Anaerobacillus alkaliphilus: one gene and its partner. The protein of the gene in region 1 interacts with the protein of each later gene in a pairwise test. Links are inferred from orthologs where the notes say so. Each region holds a gene or a part of one and is shown in the gene's direction. Other genes may lie near its edges.

The links.
Region 2: the proteins of hflK (region 1) and ftsH interact in binary tests that used the Escherichia coli proteins (3 or more experiments, as listed by UniProt). The link is inferred for Anaerobacillus alkaliphilus from one-to-one orthologs.

Annotation. Positions count from the first base shown.
Region 1 is NZ_QOUX01000046.1:867,078-875,579, reverse strand. The notes cover bases 2,531-5,416. They hold hflK (FtsH protease activity modulator HflK), read left to right. Parts: upstream 2,531-3,427; coding sequence 3,428-4,405; downstream 4,406-5,416. Other genes in these bases: hflC (protease modulator HflC), read left to right, coding at 4,405-5,334; pnpS (two-component system histidine kinase PnpS), read left to right, coding at 2,531-3,160. Outside these bases: DS745_RS19460 (MaoC/PaaZ C-terminal domain-containing protein), read left to right, coding at 1-439; DS745_RS19455 (response regulator transcription factor), read left to right, coding at 679-1,395; more of pnpS, read left to right, coding at 1,388-2,530; polA (DNA polymerase I), read left to right, coding at 5,465-8,080; mutM (DNA-formamidopyrimidine glycosylase), read left to right, coding at 8,198-8,502.
Region 2 is NZ_QOUX01000036.1:41,357-46,371, forward strand. What follows is about bases 1,535-4,445. They hold ftsH (ATP-dependent zinc metalloprotease FtsH), read left to right. Parts: upstream 1,535-1,949; coding sequence 1,950-3,941; downstream 3,942-4,445. Other genes in these bases: hpt (hypoxanthine phosphoribosyltransferase), read left to right, coding at 1,535-1,877; DS745_RS10965 (type III pantothenate kinase), read left to right, coding at 4,269-4,445. Outside these bases: tRNA lysidine(34) synthetase TilS, read left to right, coding at 1-1,253; more of hpt, read left to right, coding at 1,338-1,534; more of DS745_RS10965, read left to right, coding at 4,446-5,015. UniProt on the Escherichia coli protein: Acts as a processive, ATP-dependent zinc metallopeptidase for both cytoplasmic and membrane proteins. Plays a role in the quality control of integral membrane proteins.

The DNA of each region.
Region 1 (8,502 bases):
AATCAAAGTTGGAGAAAAGTTAGAACTAACCAAGAAAATTGAGGACAAAGATATTTTGTTGTATCTAGGGTTAACTGATGATGCTAATCCTATTTTTATTCAACATGACTATGCATCACAAACTCCATTTCAAAAACCGATTGTACCTCAAATTATGTTAGCAGGAATTATTACATCTGCTATCTCTAAATATTTGCCTGGTCCTGGAAGTTCTGTTCTTAAACAACACTTAACTTTTCCAAAGCCTTTGTACCATTATGGTTCATTGAACTTATTGCTTGAAACTATTGCTGTCAACGAAAGTGAGCATTATGTAGAAATAAAAGTAGAAGGAAAAGATGAATTTGGCACTGTTGTTGTCGAAGGTATTATGGGGGTTTGTCCTCCACATGAGTTAAAATCAATTGCCTATAATTCAGGAACATTTGAGAATTTCTAGTCATTAGCAGTGGTGGTGGGCTTAGCTCCTACCACTTTTTTTGTTTATAGAATTCAATTCTTGTCTACTAGGTACATATAACTTAACGTACAGTAAACACTAAGAATATAAACTTTAATAAATCTTTACATAAAATTTACAATTACCGTTTTGTATAATATCTAAAAAGGTAGTACTATTAATCTTAAAGCATTATGAAAATTCTATGGACAGCCATAGTTACTCTCGGAGGGAAAACTATGAATCAAAGATTATTAGTTGTAGACGATGAAGAATCTATTGTAACACTGCTACAGTTTAATTTAGAACAAGCTGGATATGATGTCGTTACAGCGATGGATGGTAAAACTGCTTTTGAAAAAGCGAAAGATGGCAATTTTGATTTAATAATCTTAGATTTAATGATACCTGAATTAGATGGTCTAGAGGTATGTAAGCAATTAAGACAAAATAAAATTAGCACGCCAATTTTAATGCTTACTGCCAAAGATGATGAATTTGATAAAGTGCTAGGATTAGAATTAGGTGCTGACGATTATATGACGAAACCATTTAGTCCTAGAGAAGTAGTGGCTAGAATTCGAGCGATACTTCGTCGGGTAACTCCAATTCAAGAAGAAAAACTAACAGATACAAAGGTAGTAGCGATAAAAATAGGGGAAGTTGAAATATTCTCCGAAAACTATGAGGTTTTTTATCAGGGTAACCAGCTTGAATTAACTCCAAAAGAGTTTGAATTGCTATTATATCTTGCAACAAATAAAGGCCGAGTATTAACTAGAGATCAACTATTAAATGCTGTTTGGAACTACGAGTTTGTTGGTGATACGAGAATTGTAGATGTTCATATAAGTCATTTGCGGGAGAAAATAGAACCAAATACAAAAAAACCAATATACATCAAAACAATTCGTGGATTAGGCTATAAGCTAGAGGAGCCTCAATTGAATGCATAAATATAGAAATAAGCTTACGATCTCTTTATTGATTGCCATATTTTTTGTATTAGTTGGTTTGGGTCTATTACTGGGGCAACTGTTTAAAGAGTTTTATTTTGAACAGCTTAGTGAGCGCGTATCTAAGGAAGCCAAAATCGTGGCAATAAGTATACTGGAAACTGGATTAGATCATACCGATTTAGGAACTATCGTTAATGATATGGGGGATCAATTAGCCTCAAGAATAACAGTAATAACAGCAACAGGAGAAGTAATCGCTGAAACTGCCACAGACAAAAAACAAATGGAAAACCACCTTAATAGGCCAGAGATTATTCAGGTCCGAGAAGAGGGGGAAGGGCAAGCAATAAGATTTAGTGATACAGTTGGTGCAGATCTTCTCTTTTACGCTGTTCCTCTTCTTGAAAGAGAAGAAATCATTGGATATGTCCGTTTAGGCTTACCCATTCACCTTTTAGATGAAGTTCATAAAAAAGTTTGGGGATTGTTACTTTTTAGTTTCTCCATAGCATTTTTAGTTATCATGCTTTTAAGTTCGAGGATTACGAATGAATTGGCCAAGCCAATTGAAGAGGCAACCTCAGTAGCCAATCAGTTAGCTAAAGGAAACTTTAAAGTTCGAGCTTCTCATGGGAAAAATGATGAAACTGGCCAATTAAGTCGTTCACTTAATGTATTAGCCCAAAATCTAGACGAAGTCACAAAAACATATAAGGCACAACAAGAACGTCTGGAAACGCTGATTGAAAATATGGGTAGTGGACTAGTCTTAATTAACTATAAAGGTGAAATAAGTATTATAAATAAATCCTGTAAAACAATTTTTCAAGAAGATGTTGAACATTGGCTTCATAAAGTTTATCACAACGTGATACCGCATAAACAAATCGTAAAAATTGTACAAGAGATTTTTTTGACTGAAAAGGGACAAAGAAAACAAATCATTTTGCCAATTCAATTAGAAATGCGTCACTTTGATGTATACGGAGCACCTATTATTAGTAGTGGGGAAAAAGAGAGATTAAAGGGAATCGTCCTAGTTTTTCACGATATAACTGAATTAAAAAGACTAGAACAGATGCGTAAAGATTTTGTAGCAAATGTTTCCCATGAATTAAAAACACCTGTAACTTCTGTTAAAGGCTTTACTGAAACGTTATTAGACGGTGCAGCAGAGGATGAAGCTTTACGTAATCGCTTCCTGAAAATCATCTGGGATGAAAGTGAAAGACTTCAAAGTTTAATTCAGGATTTATTAGACTTATCAAAAATTGAACAAAGCAAGTTTCAGCTTAATTGGCAACGTGTGGATTTAAGTATGTTAACTGATGATATTATTGTCATGTTAAGTAATAAAGCTGAAGAAAAAGGTATCATGTTATCAAAGACGAAAGAAGGCTCAGGTGTTATTGAAGGTGACCCGTTACGTATCAAACAAATCATGATTAACCTAATAAATAACGCTATTACCTATACTCAAAAAGGTGGACGAATTGATGTGTTCATTCAAGAGTATAGTGATAAAGTATATTTTTCAGTAAAGGACACAGGGATTGGCATCAGTAAAGAAGAGATACCAAGAGTATTTGAACGGTTTTACAGAGTTGATCGAGCAAGAAGTCGAAATTCAGGTGGAACTGGATTAGGTCTGGCAATTGTGAAGCATTTGGTTGAAGCACATAACGGAGAAATTGTTGTTGAAAGTGAAGTGGGTAAAGGTACAGCATTTACTATTAAATTTAATAAAAACCAGTTAAAATAAGGAATGTTTACAAAAAATTAACAAGTAGTTTATAGTAACTTAATGAATAGTTGCTATAGTTAGTTTTGTAAACTGTAATTGTAAGCAAATAAACACTACACTGTAGTCGGAAATTGACTTACACCCCCTTTTCTTTCGGAAAGCAATTATTGCTTTCCTTTTTTTTGTTTTTTAAAACTGTAAAGTTATGAAACTTTTATTTTATCTAATACGTAAGTATAATGGGTAAAGAGTAAATAAAAACAAAATGGAAAGTGGGGAACATTCATGGTAACAGTGAAGCAAATTATCGTCGGCTTCCTTTCACTCATTGGAATCGCAATTTTAGCTCTGTTCTTAACGACTGGTTGGTATATAGTTGATGAGTCTGAACAGGCAGCACTAATTACTTTTGGTAAGGTTGATGAACATATTACAGAACCAGGATTAAAGTTTAAGTTGCCTTGGCCAATTCAAAAAGTAGAAATCCTCTCAAGAGGTACGTTTACCACTACGGTGGGTTATGATGAAACAAATGGTCAGGTAGTAGAATATCGTGATGAAGCAAAAATGATTACAGGGGATGAGAATATCTTGCTAGCGGACTTAGTAGTTCAATGGCGAATTACAAATCCAGAGAAATTCCTATTTAATTCTAATAACCCTGAGCAAATTTTATTTAGTGCAACCTCAGCATCGCTCCGTGGTGTAATCGGGAGTTCTCGCATTGATGATGCTTTAACAGATCAGAGACCTGCAATAGAAGCTCACGTTTGGGATTATCTTGTTGATCTGATTGAATCTTATGATATTGGTATTTCAGTTATGGATGTAAAACTTCAAGATGTTGAATTACCTACTGAAGAAGTACGTCGTGCTTTTACCGAAGTTACTGATGCTCGTGAGGAACGTTTGACTAAGATAAACGAAGCAAATAAATATCGTAACCAAAAGATGAATGAGGCAAAAGGTGAACAGGATGCTATCATCTCAAGGGCAGAAGGAACGAGAACGGAGCGTTTAGAGCGTGCTCGTGGTGATGTAGCTAGATTTGATGCCCTTTATAATGAGTATCTAATTAACCCTGAAGTAACGAGAACTCGTTTGGTATTAGAGACCTTAGAAAGAGTTCTACCTAATACAGAAATTTATATTATGGACAGTAGTTCTGACACTGTGAAATATCTACCAATTCGTTCACTAGAAAGAACGACTGAGGTAAATCCACCCGCAACGACAACTTCACGACAAGGGAGTGGAAATTAATGACCGATAAAATTATTGATTTTAGTGAAAGAAAACCAACGGATGATTGGAAAAAATATACGAAACTAGGAATATTGTTAGTAGTAGTTATTGGCTTGCTTATGTTATTACTTACTAATATTTTTATTGTACATCAAGGTCAGTTTAAGGTTGTAAGACAATTTGGTGAGGTAGTTCGAGTTGAACAAGACCCAGGGTTGAAGTTTAAAGTTCCTTTTATCCAGTCGGTTTCTACGTTAACGAAAAAACAAATGATATTAGACGTAGAACCAACTGAAATTAATACTCGAGACAAAAAGAGAATTCTAGTTGATAATTATGCGATTTGGCGAATTGATGATCCTCAACAAATGATAGGTAGTGCACAAACAATCGATCGTGCAGAAACAATTATGATGAATTTTATTTATTCAGTCATTCGAGCAGAATTAGGTCAGTTGGATTATGATGAAATTATTAATGAAGAAAAATCTTCTCGAGGTAGCTTTAACGACCGCGTATTAGAACGAGTGAATGAACTCTTAGCTCGTGATAATTATGGTATCTCAGTTACTGACGTGAGAATGAAGCGTACAGATTTACCAGAGGAGAATGAGCAAGCTGTATATCGCCGAATGATTTCTGAGCGTAACTCTATTGCTCAAGATTACTTATCTCAGGGGGATGCAGAAGCTAATCGTATCCGTGCAAATACAGACCGTGAAGTGAAAGAGATTGTTGCAAAAGCAAATGCTGATGCAAACGTAATTATTGCTGAAGGGGAAGCAGGAGCAGCCCAAATCTATAATCAGTCATTTGGTAGAGATGTAGAGTTCTATAATTTATATCGAACATTATTGAGTTATGAGAAGACGATTGATGATCAAACGGTAATTGTCCTACCTGCTGATGCTCCATACGCTCGTATTCTTATGGGGTACAGTAATTAATAGAGTTAAACAAGGGAAGTCTATTTTTGTAAATAGGCTTCCTCGTTTTTTATTCGGCATTGAACATGGTAAAATAAAAGGACAATATTAGATAAATTGGGGTGCATTCTCTTTGAAGAATAAATTAGTGATGATTGATGGTAATAGTATTGCATATCGTGCTTTTTTTGCTTTACCACTGTTAAATAATGATAAAGGTGTTTATACAAATGCTGTATACGGTTTTACAACGATGCTGCTAAAAGTAATTGAGGAAGAAAAACCAACTCACCTGTTAGTTGCCTTTGACGCTGGGAAAACAACATTTCGTCACAAAACTTTCCAAGAATATAAAGGAGGAAGACAAAAAACTCCACCAGAACTTTCTGAGCAATTTCCTCTAATAAGAGAGCTATTAGATGCTTTTAATGTAAAACGCTATGAAATTGAAAACTACGAGGCTGATGACATCATCGGTACCTTAGCGAAAGAAGTTAGTGAACAAGAAGATTGGGAAGTGAAAATCTACTCTGGTGATAAAGACCTGCTTCAACTTGTTTCCGAAAAAGTAACAGTCGCATTAACTAGAAAAGGAATTTCTAATGTAGATACATATGATGAAACATTCGTTTTAGAGAAATATGGCATCAACCCAAAACAAATTATTGATATGAAAGGCTTAATGGGTGATCCTTCCGATAACATCCCTGGAGTACCGGGGATTGGTGAAAAAACAGCAATTAAGCTTTTAAAAGAGTTTGGTTCTGTTGAGAAGCTGCTCGAGTCAATTGATTTAGTCTCAGGGAAAAAGCTAAAGGAAAACCTCACAGAAAATAAAGAAAAGGCTGTTATGAGTAAGGAGCTTGCTACAATTTATTGTGAGGTTCCAATTACGATCCCAAGAGACGAATTAGTCTTTGGGGAATATGATGAACAGAAAGTTATCTCCTTGTTTAAAGAGCTAGACTTTCAATCATTATTAGATCGTTTTGACTTTGATGAGACAGAACTAGTCGAGGAAATAGAAGCGCTTGATTTTACAATTGCTAACGAAATAACGGACGAGATGCTTACAAAGGAGTCGGCAATTGTAGTGGAAGTGTTAGATGAAAACTATCACCAAGCTGATATCATTGGTCTAGCAATTGTTAATGAAAATGGACGTTATTACATTCCTACAGAAATGGCTATAGCGAGCGACACTTTTAAAGAGTGGGCGAAAGATAAAGAAGCCAAAAAAGCGATATTCGATGCAAAACGTGCGGTTGTTGCCCTTGGATGGAAGGGAATTGAACTAGAGGGTATTAACTTTGATCTTCTAATTGCTTCCTATATTCTTGATCCATCAGCTTCTTCCCATGAAGTAGCAGACATTGCTAATCGCAAAGGTAAACGAATCGTCTCTTTAGATGAAGCTATTTATGGAAAAGGTGCAAAACGCAGTATACCAGATCGAGATATAGTAGCTGAGCATCTTGTGAAAAAGGCAAACACAGTCTACACATTAAGAGAAGAAGTTTGTGAAGAGTTAACAGCAAATCAACTAAATGAACTTTTTTACGATTTAGAAATGCCGTTGACGATTATTCTAGGAAAAATGGAAATGACAGGTGTGAAAGTTGACGTTGAACAATTGCGGTTGATGGGAGAAGACTTAGGGGAACAATTGAAAAACCTTGAAAAAGAAATACATAGTCTTGCTGGAATTGAATTTAACATCAACTCTCCAAAGCAGCTAGGCGAAGTCCTTTTTGAGAAACTTAATTTACCTGTGCTCAAAAAAACAAAAACAGGAGCTTCTACATCAGCAGATGTATTAGAAAAGTTAGCGGACAAGCATGAGGTCATTCCGAGTATATTGCATTACCGTCAATTAGGAAAACTAAACTCAACCTACATTGAGGGACTATTGAAGGTTGTCCATCAAGATACAGCAAAAATTCATACGATGTTTAATCAAGCACTGACTCAAACCGGCCGGTTGAGTTCGACTGAACCGAACTTACAAAACATTCCGATTCGCTTAGAAGAAGGAAGGAAAATAAGAAAAGCATTTATACCATCAAGTCCTGACTGGATTATTTTCGCTGCTGATTATTCACAAATTGAATTAAGGGTACTAGCTCATATTGCAAATGATGAAACGCTAATAGATGCTTTCAATAATGGGATGGATATTCATACGAGAACAGCTATGGACGTTTTTCACGTTGAAAAAGATGCTGTGACAGATCTAATGCGACGTCATGCTAAAGCGGTTAACTTCGGGATCGTATATGGAATTAGTGATTACGGATTATCACAAAGTTTAGGAATTACTCGAAAAGAAGCAGGCAGTTTTATTGAAAGATATTTAGAAAGTTTTCCTGGTGTAAGGGATTATATGGATAATATTGTTCAAGAAGCAAGGGAGAAGGGGTTTGTAACGACACTTCTCCACCGCCGAAGATTTTTACCAGAGATTACTAGCCGTAACTTTAATTTACGGAGTTTCGCAGAACGCACAGCTATGAACACACCAATTCAAGGGACAGCTGCTGATATCATAAAAAAAGCAATGGTAAATATTGCGTTAAGAATTGAAGCAGAAGGTCTAGAGGCAAAGTTACTTTTACAAGTACACGATGAATTGATCTTTGAAGCCCCGAAACAAGAGTTGGATAAATTAAAACTGATCGTACCAGAAGTAATGGAATCGGCGATTGACTTAAAAGTACCATTAAAAGTCGAATATGCCTACGGCAGCTCTTGGTATGATGCGAAGTAGTTAAAATTTTGAATTGTGAATTTTGAATTATGAATTAATCAGAAATGCTTCGAAGCAATTCATAAAAGCCATTCAAAATTCATAATTTCTAATTCATAATTGGAATGGGGTGGTTTTATGCCGGAATTACCAGAGGTTGAGACAGTTAAAAGAACGTTACAACAGTTAGTTGTCGGAAAAACGATTCAAGAGATCACTGTTCACTGGGGGAAGATCATTAAAAGACCAGATGATGTTGCAGAATTTTGTCACTTATTAATTGGTCAGACCATTAGGGGAGTTGAAAGAAGAGCAAAATTCTTGAAAATCATCCTTGATAATTATGTCATTGTATCTCACCTTCGTATGGAAGGGCGTTATGGTTTACACGAAAAGGAAGAAGAAATTGATAAACATACACATGTTATTTTTTCGTTCACTGA
Region 2 (5,015 bases), on another replicon or contig:
TGCATATAACTATTATCGCAGCCCATGTAGATCACATGTTGAGAGAAGAATCGGCGGATGAATACCGTTTTGTAGAAAGCTATTGCTTAGAAGAAGGAATTACGTTTGAAGGTACTAAGGCTAACGTGAAACAATATCAAGAAACGCATAAAGTAAGTGTTCAAGTTGCCGCAAGGGAATGTCGCTATCAATTCTTTGAACTTGTAATGCAAAATTATAAAGGCCATTTTTTGGCGTTGGCCCACCATGGTGACGATCAAATAGAGACAATGATTATGCGGCAGGTGAGAGGTGCACATGGATATGGACTAGCTGGTATTCCTGTTAAGAGACCGTTCAGTTGTGGAGTACTTATTCGCCCCTTTCTTTGTCTGTCAAAGGAAGACATACTAACTTATTGTAAGGACGAAGATCTTCAGCCGAAAATTGATCTTAGTAATTTCACTTCAAAATACATGCGCAATCGAATTAGAAATGAAGTGTTACCGATTTTAAAGAGAGAAAACCCAGCTGTTCATCTAAAATTTCAACAACAAAGTGAACTCTTGACCGAAGATGAGCAACTTCTAGAGCAATTGGCTAGAGAAAAATTAGAAGATGTTATCCTAAAAAAGGAACCTAAAAAAATCGTCCTTGCGATATCAACGCTAATAAGTTGTCCAATCTCTTTACAAAGAAGAGGCTTTCAACTAATATTAAACTATCTTTACGAACAAAACATACCAGAAATTACCACTATACATATGAATGATTTTCTGCAGTTCCTTAATAACCGTCATCCATCAGGCTCTCTAGATTTTCCAAACGGTTTATCCATCACAAAATCCTATGACAAATGTTTTCTAGAATTTGAAAAACAAAAGGGTGTTTCTTTTTATGAAGACCAATTATTGATACCAGGGATTGTTACTCTTAAAAAGGGTAAGATAATTGGAGAAGTAATTGAGGCAAACCAGAAAGCACCAATAACCCGAAACACCATGGTTTGTGATAAGGAGAAATTAAAACTACCTTTAATAATAAGAAATCGCCAAAAGGGAGACTCGATGTTCATCAATGGTATGCGAGGAACAAAAAAGTTAAAGGCGCTATTTATTGATGAGAAAGTACCTCGTGATGAGAGAGAGAGCTGGCCGATTGTAGTTAATGGAGATGGAGAAATACTTTGGGTTCCTAAATTGAGAAAAGCGAACTTTGCTGATCCTACAAGTGGAACAAAGGAGTTTGTAAAGTTAACCTTTGAAGAGTTTTAGTAAAAGTACATATTTTTTTGAGGATTAAAGCATGATTATTCATTTTAGTTATACATTATTTTAGGGGGTTATTTTCAAGTCATGATGAGAGATGAAATTAAAGAGGTATTATTATCAGAAGAGGAAATTCAAACAAAAATAAAGGAACTAGGTGCATCTCTATCTGAAGAATATCAGGATCGTTTTCCTCTTGTAGTAGGTGTGCTAAAAGGCGCAATGCCATTTATGAGTGACCTGATTAAACGAATGGATGTTCATTTAGAGGTAGACTTCATGGATGTCTCTAGCTATGGAAATGAAATGGTTTCTTCAGGAGAAGTGAAAATCATTAAGGATTTAAATACTTCTGTAGAAGGAAGAGATGTATTAATCATCGAGGACATTATTGATAGTGGGCTAACCTTAAATTACTTAGTTGATTTATTTCATTATAGAAAAGCTAAGTCGGTTAAGATTGTCACGCTATTGGATAAGCCTGAAGGAAGAAAAGTTGATCTGAAGCCTGATTTGGCAGGTTTCAAAGTGCCTGATGAGTTTGTGGTAGGGTATGGTTTAGACTACGCAGAGCGTTATCGTAACCTTCCTTATATCGGAATTTTAAAGCCCGAGATTTATCAGGGGTAATTAATTGTGATTAAGAATAGTTTTATGCTAATATTTAATGAAGCTTTATGTGCTAGTGGGAGGAGGTAAAGGATGAATCGAATTTTTCGAAATACAGTCTTTTATTTATTAATCTTTTTAGTAATTGTTGGTATTGTAAGTTTCTTTAACGGGCCACCAGCAGATACTCGGGATATGACGTACGGTGAATTTCACACTCACTTAGTAAGAGGTGAAGTGGGTGAAAGTTCTATTCAGCCAGTCAGGGATGTGTACGTAATCCGTGGAGAACTAAAAACAGCAGGTGCAGAGGCTTTTGTAGTTAATGTACCTAGATCAGATATCGCTCTTGATGCTATCTTAGATGCTGCTGAAAGAGGCGACACTGAATTAACAGTATTACCAGCTGAACAAACAAGTGGTTGGGTAACTTTCTTTACATCAATTATTCCATTTGTGATTATCTTTATTTTATTCTTTTTCCTTTTAAGCCAAGCTCAGGGTGGCGGAAGCCGAGTCATGAACTTTGGTAAGAGTAAAGCTAAGCTTTACGATGATAAAAAGAAAGCCAAGTTTAAAGATGTAGCAGGTGCAGATGAGGAAAAGCAAGAACTCGTAGAAGTTGTTGAATTCTTAAAAGATCCACGTAGGTTTTCTGCGATTGGAGCACGTATTCCTAAAGGGGTATTACTAGTAGGACCTCCTGGTACTGGTAAAACATTACTAGCTCGAGCAGTTGCTGGAGAAGCCGGAGTTCCATTTTTCTCAATCAGTGGTTCAGACTTCGTTGAGATGTTCGTTGGGGTCGGTGCTTCGCGTGTTCGTGATTTATTTGAGAATGCTAAGAAAAATGCACCTTGTATCATTTTCATAGATGAAATTGATGCTGTAGGACGACAACGTGGTGCTGGTTTAGGTGGAGGACACGATGAGCGTGAACAAACATTAAACCAATTACTTGTTGAGATGGATGGATTTGGCGTTAACGAAGGAATTATTATTATCGCCGCAACAAACCGCGCGGATATTTTAGACCCTGCATTGCTTCGTCCAGGACGTTTTGACCGTCAAATTTTAGTTGGACGCCCAGATGTCAAAGGTCGTGAAGCGGTTCTTGAAGTACATGCTCGCAATAAGCCTTTAGGCGAAGATGTAAATTTAAAAACGATTGCTACTCGTACACCTGGATTTTCGGGTGCCGACTTAGAGAATTTATTGAACGAAGCTGCTTTAGTTGCTGCTCGTACTGATAAGAAGATCATTGATATGAACGATATTGAAGAGGCAATTGACCGTGTTATTGCTGGACCTGCTAAGAAGAGCAGAGTTATTTCTGAAAAAGAGAAAAATATTGTTGCTTATCATGAAGCCGGTCATACAGTCGTTGGAGTTAGACTAGAAAGTGCTGATATGGTCCATAAAGTAACCATTGTCCCACGTGGTCAAGCTGGTGGTTATGCAGTAATGCTTCCAAAAGAAGATCGTTACTTTATGACGAAACCAGAGCTGTTAGATAAGATTGTCGGCTTACTTGGTGGTCGAGTTGCCGAAGAAATTATTTTTGGTGAAGTAAGTACAGGTGCCCATAACGACTTCCAACGTGCAACAGGAATTGCTCGTAAAATGGTCACGGAGTACGGAATGAGTGATAAGCTTGGCCCAATGCAATTTGGTACAGGTCAAGGTGGCAATGTATTCCTTGGGCGTGATATTAATAATGAGCAAAACTATAGTGATGCAATTGCATATGAAATTGACCAAGAAATGCAACGCATTATTAAAGAGAGCTATGAGCGTTGTCGAACCATCTTACTTGATAACAAAGATAAGCTTGAATTGATTGCAAAAACGCTTCTTGAAATAGAGACATTAGATGCTGAGCAAATTAAATCGTTAATGGCGGATGGTAAGCTTCCAGAAGGGCATCATTCCAATAACGTAAATAAGACAACTGAAGGCGATGTTAAAGTGAATATTAATACAAAGAAAGAAGAAACAAAGCCTACAGATGCTCCAGTTGAAAATGACGAAGAAGCACTTCTTCCTGAAAAGAAGGATGAAACCAAGAACGAAGATAATAAGTAATGTTAAAAGGGTGTCTTTTATAGACACCTTTTTTTACTAGCTCTTTTCGTAAACATTGTGGCTTTTTACGCTAAAATAATCGAAAAAAATACCCTAGATGAAGATATCAGCCAACAAATCAAGTAAGAAAAGAGCAATACTTACTAAATTAGTGATCAATCCTTAGTATTTTGTGTAAAAATCCGGCTTTTGGGATTTTTACGAAAGCAACAAACTTTTCGAAAACAGCACTTTAATAAGTTAAAAATACAAATTTGTTCATTTTTCGCTCATAAGTATTTATACTGAAGAGGGATAAAAATTCAATAACCTAAGTAGGTGACATTAATGATCTTTGTTTTAGATGTAGGAAATACAAACATTGTATTAGGTGTTTATGAAGGAGAAAAACTTAAGTACCATTGGAGAATAGGGACTGACCGAACAAAAACAGAAGACGAGTTTGGCATGATGGTGAAACAACTCTTTTCTTATGAAGGGCTCACCACGAAAGACATAGATGGAATTATTATTTCGTCAGTAGTACCTCCAATTATGTATGCCTTAGAGAAAATGTGTAAGAAATATTTTAATATCACACCAATGGTCATTGGTCCTGGTATTAAAACAGGTTTGAATATTAAATATGATAATCCGAAAGAAGTGGGTGCCGATAGAATTGTCAATGCAGTAGCTGCAATTGATATGTACGGTGGTCCCTTGATTATTGTTGATTTTGGAACTGCAACTACATATTGTTATATCAATGAAGAAAAACAATATATGGGTGGTGCTATTGCTCCAGGGATTGGGATTTCAACAGAAGCTTTATACAATAGAGCATCTAAACTTCCTCGAATAGAAATTGTTAAGCCTAATAACATTATTGGTAAAAATACTGTTAGTGCCATGCAAGCGGGTATTTTATATGGGTATGTTGGACAAGTTGAAGGTATCGTTACTCGTATGAAAGCACAAGCAGTAGGGAATCCTAAGGTGATTGCAACAGGTGGTTTAGCACCTTTAATTGCAAATGAGTCGACGATGATTGATGTTGTAGACCCATTTTTAACACTCAAAGGACTTCAAATGATC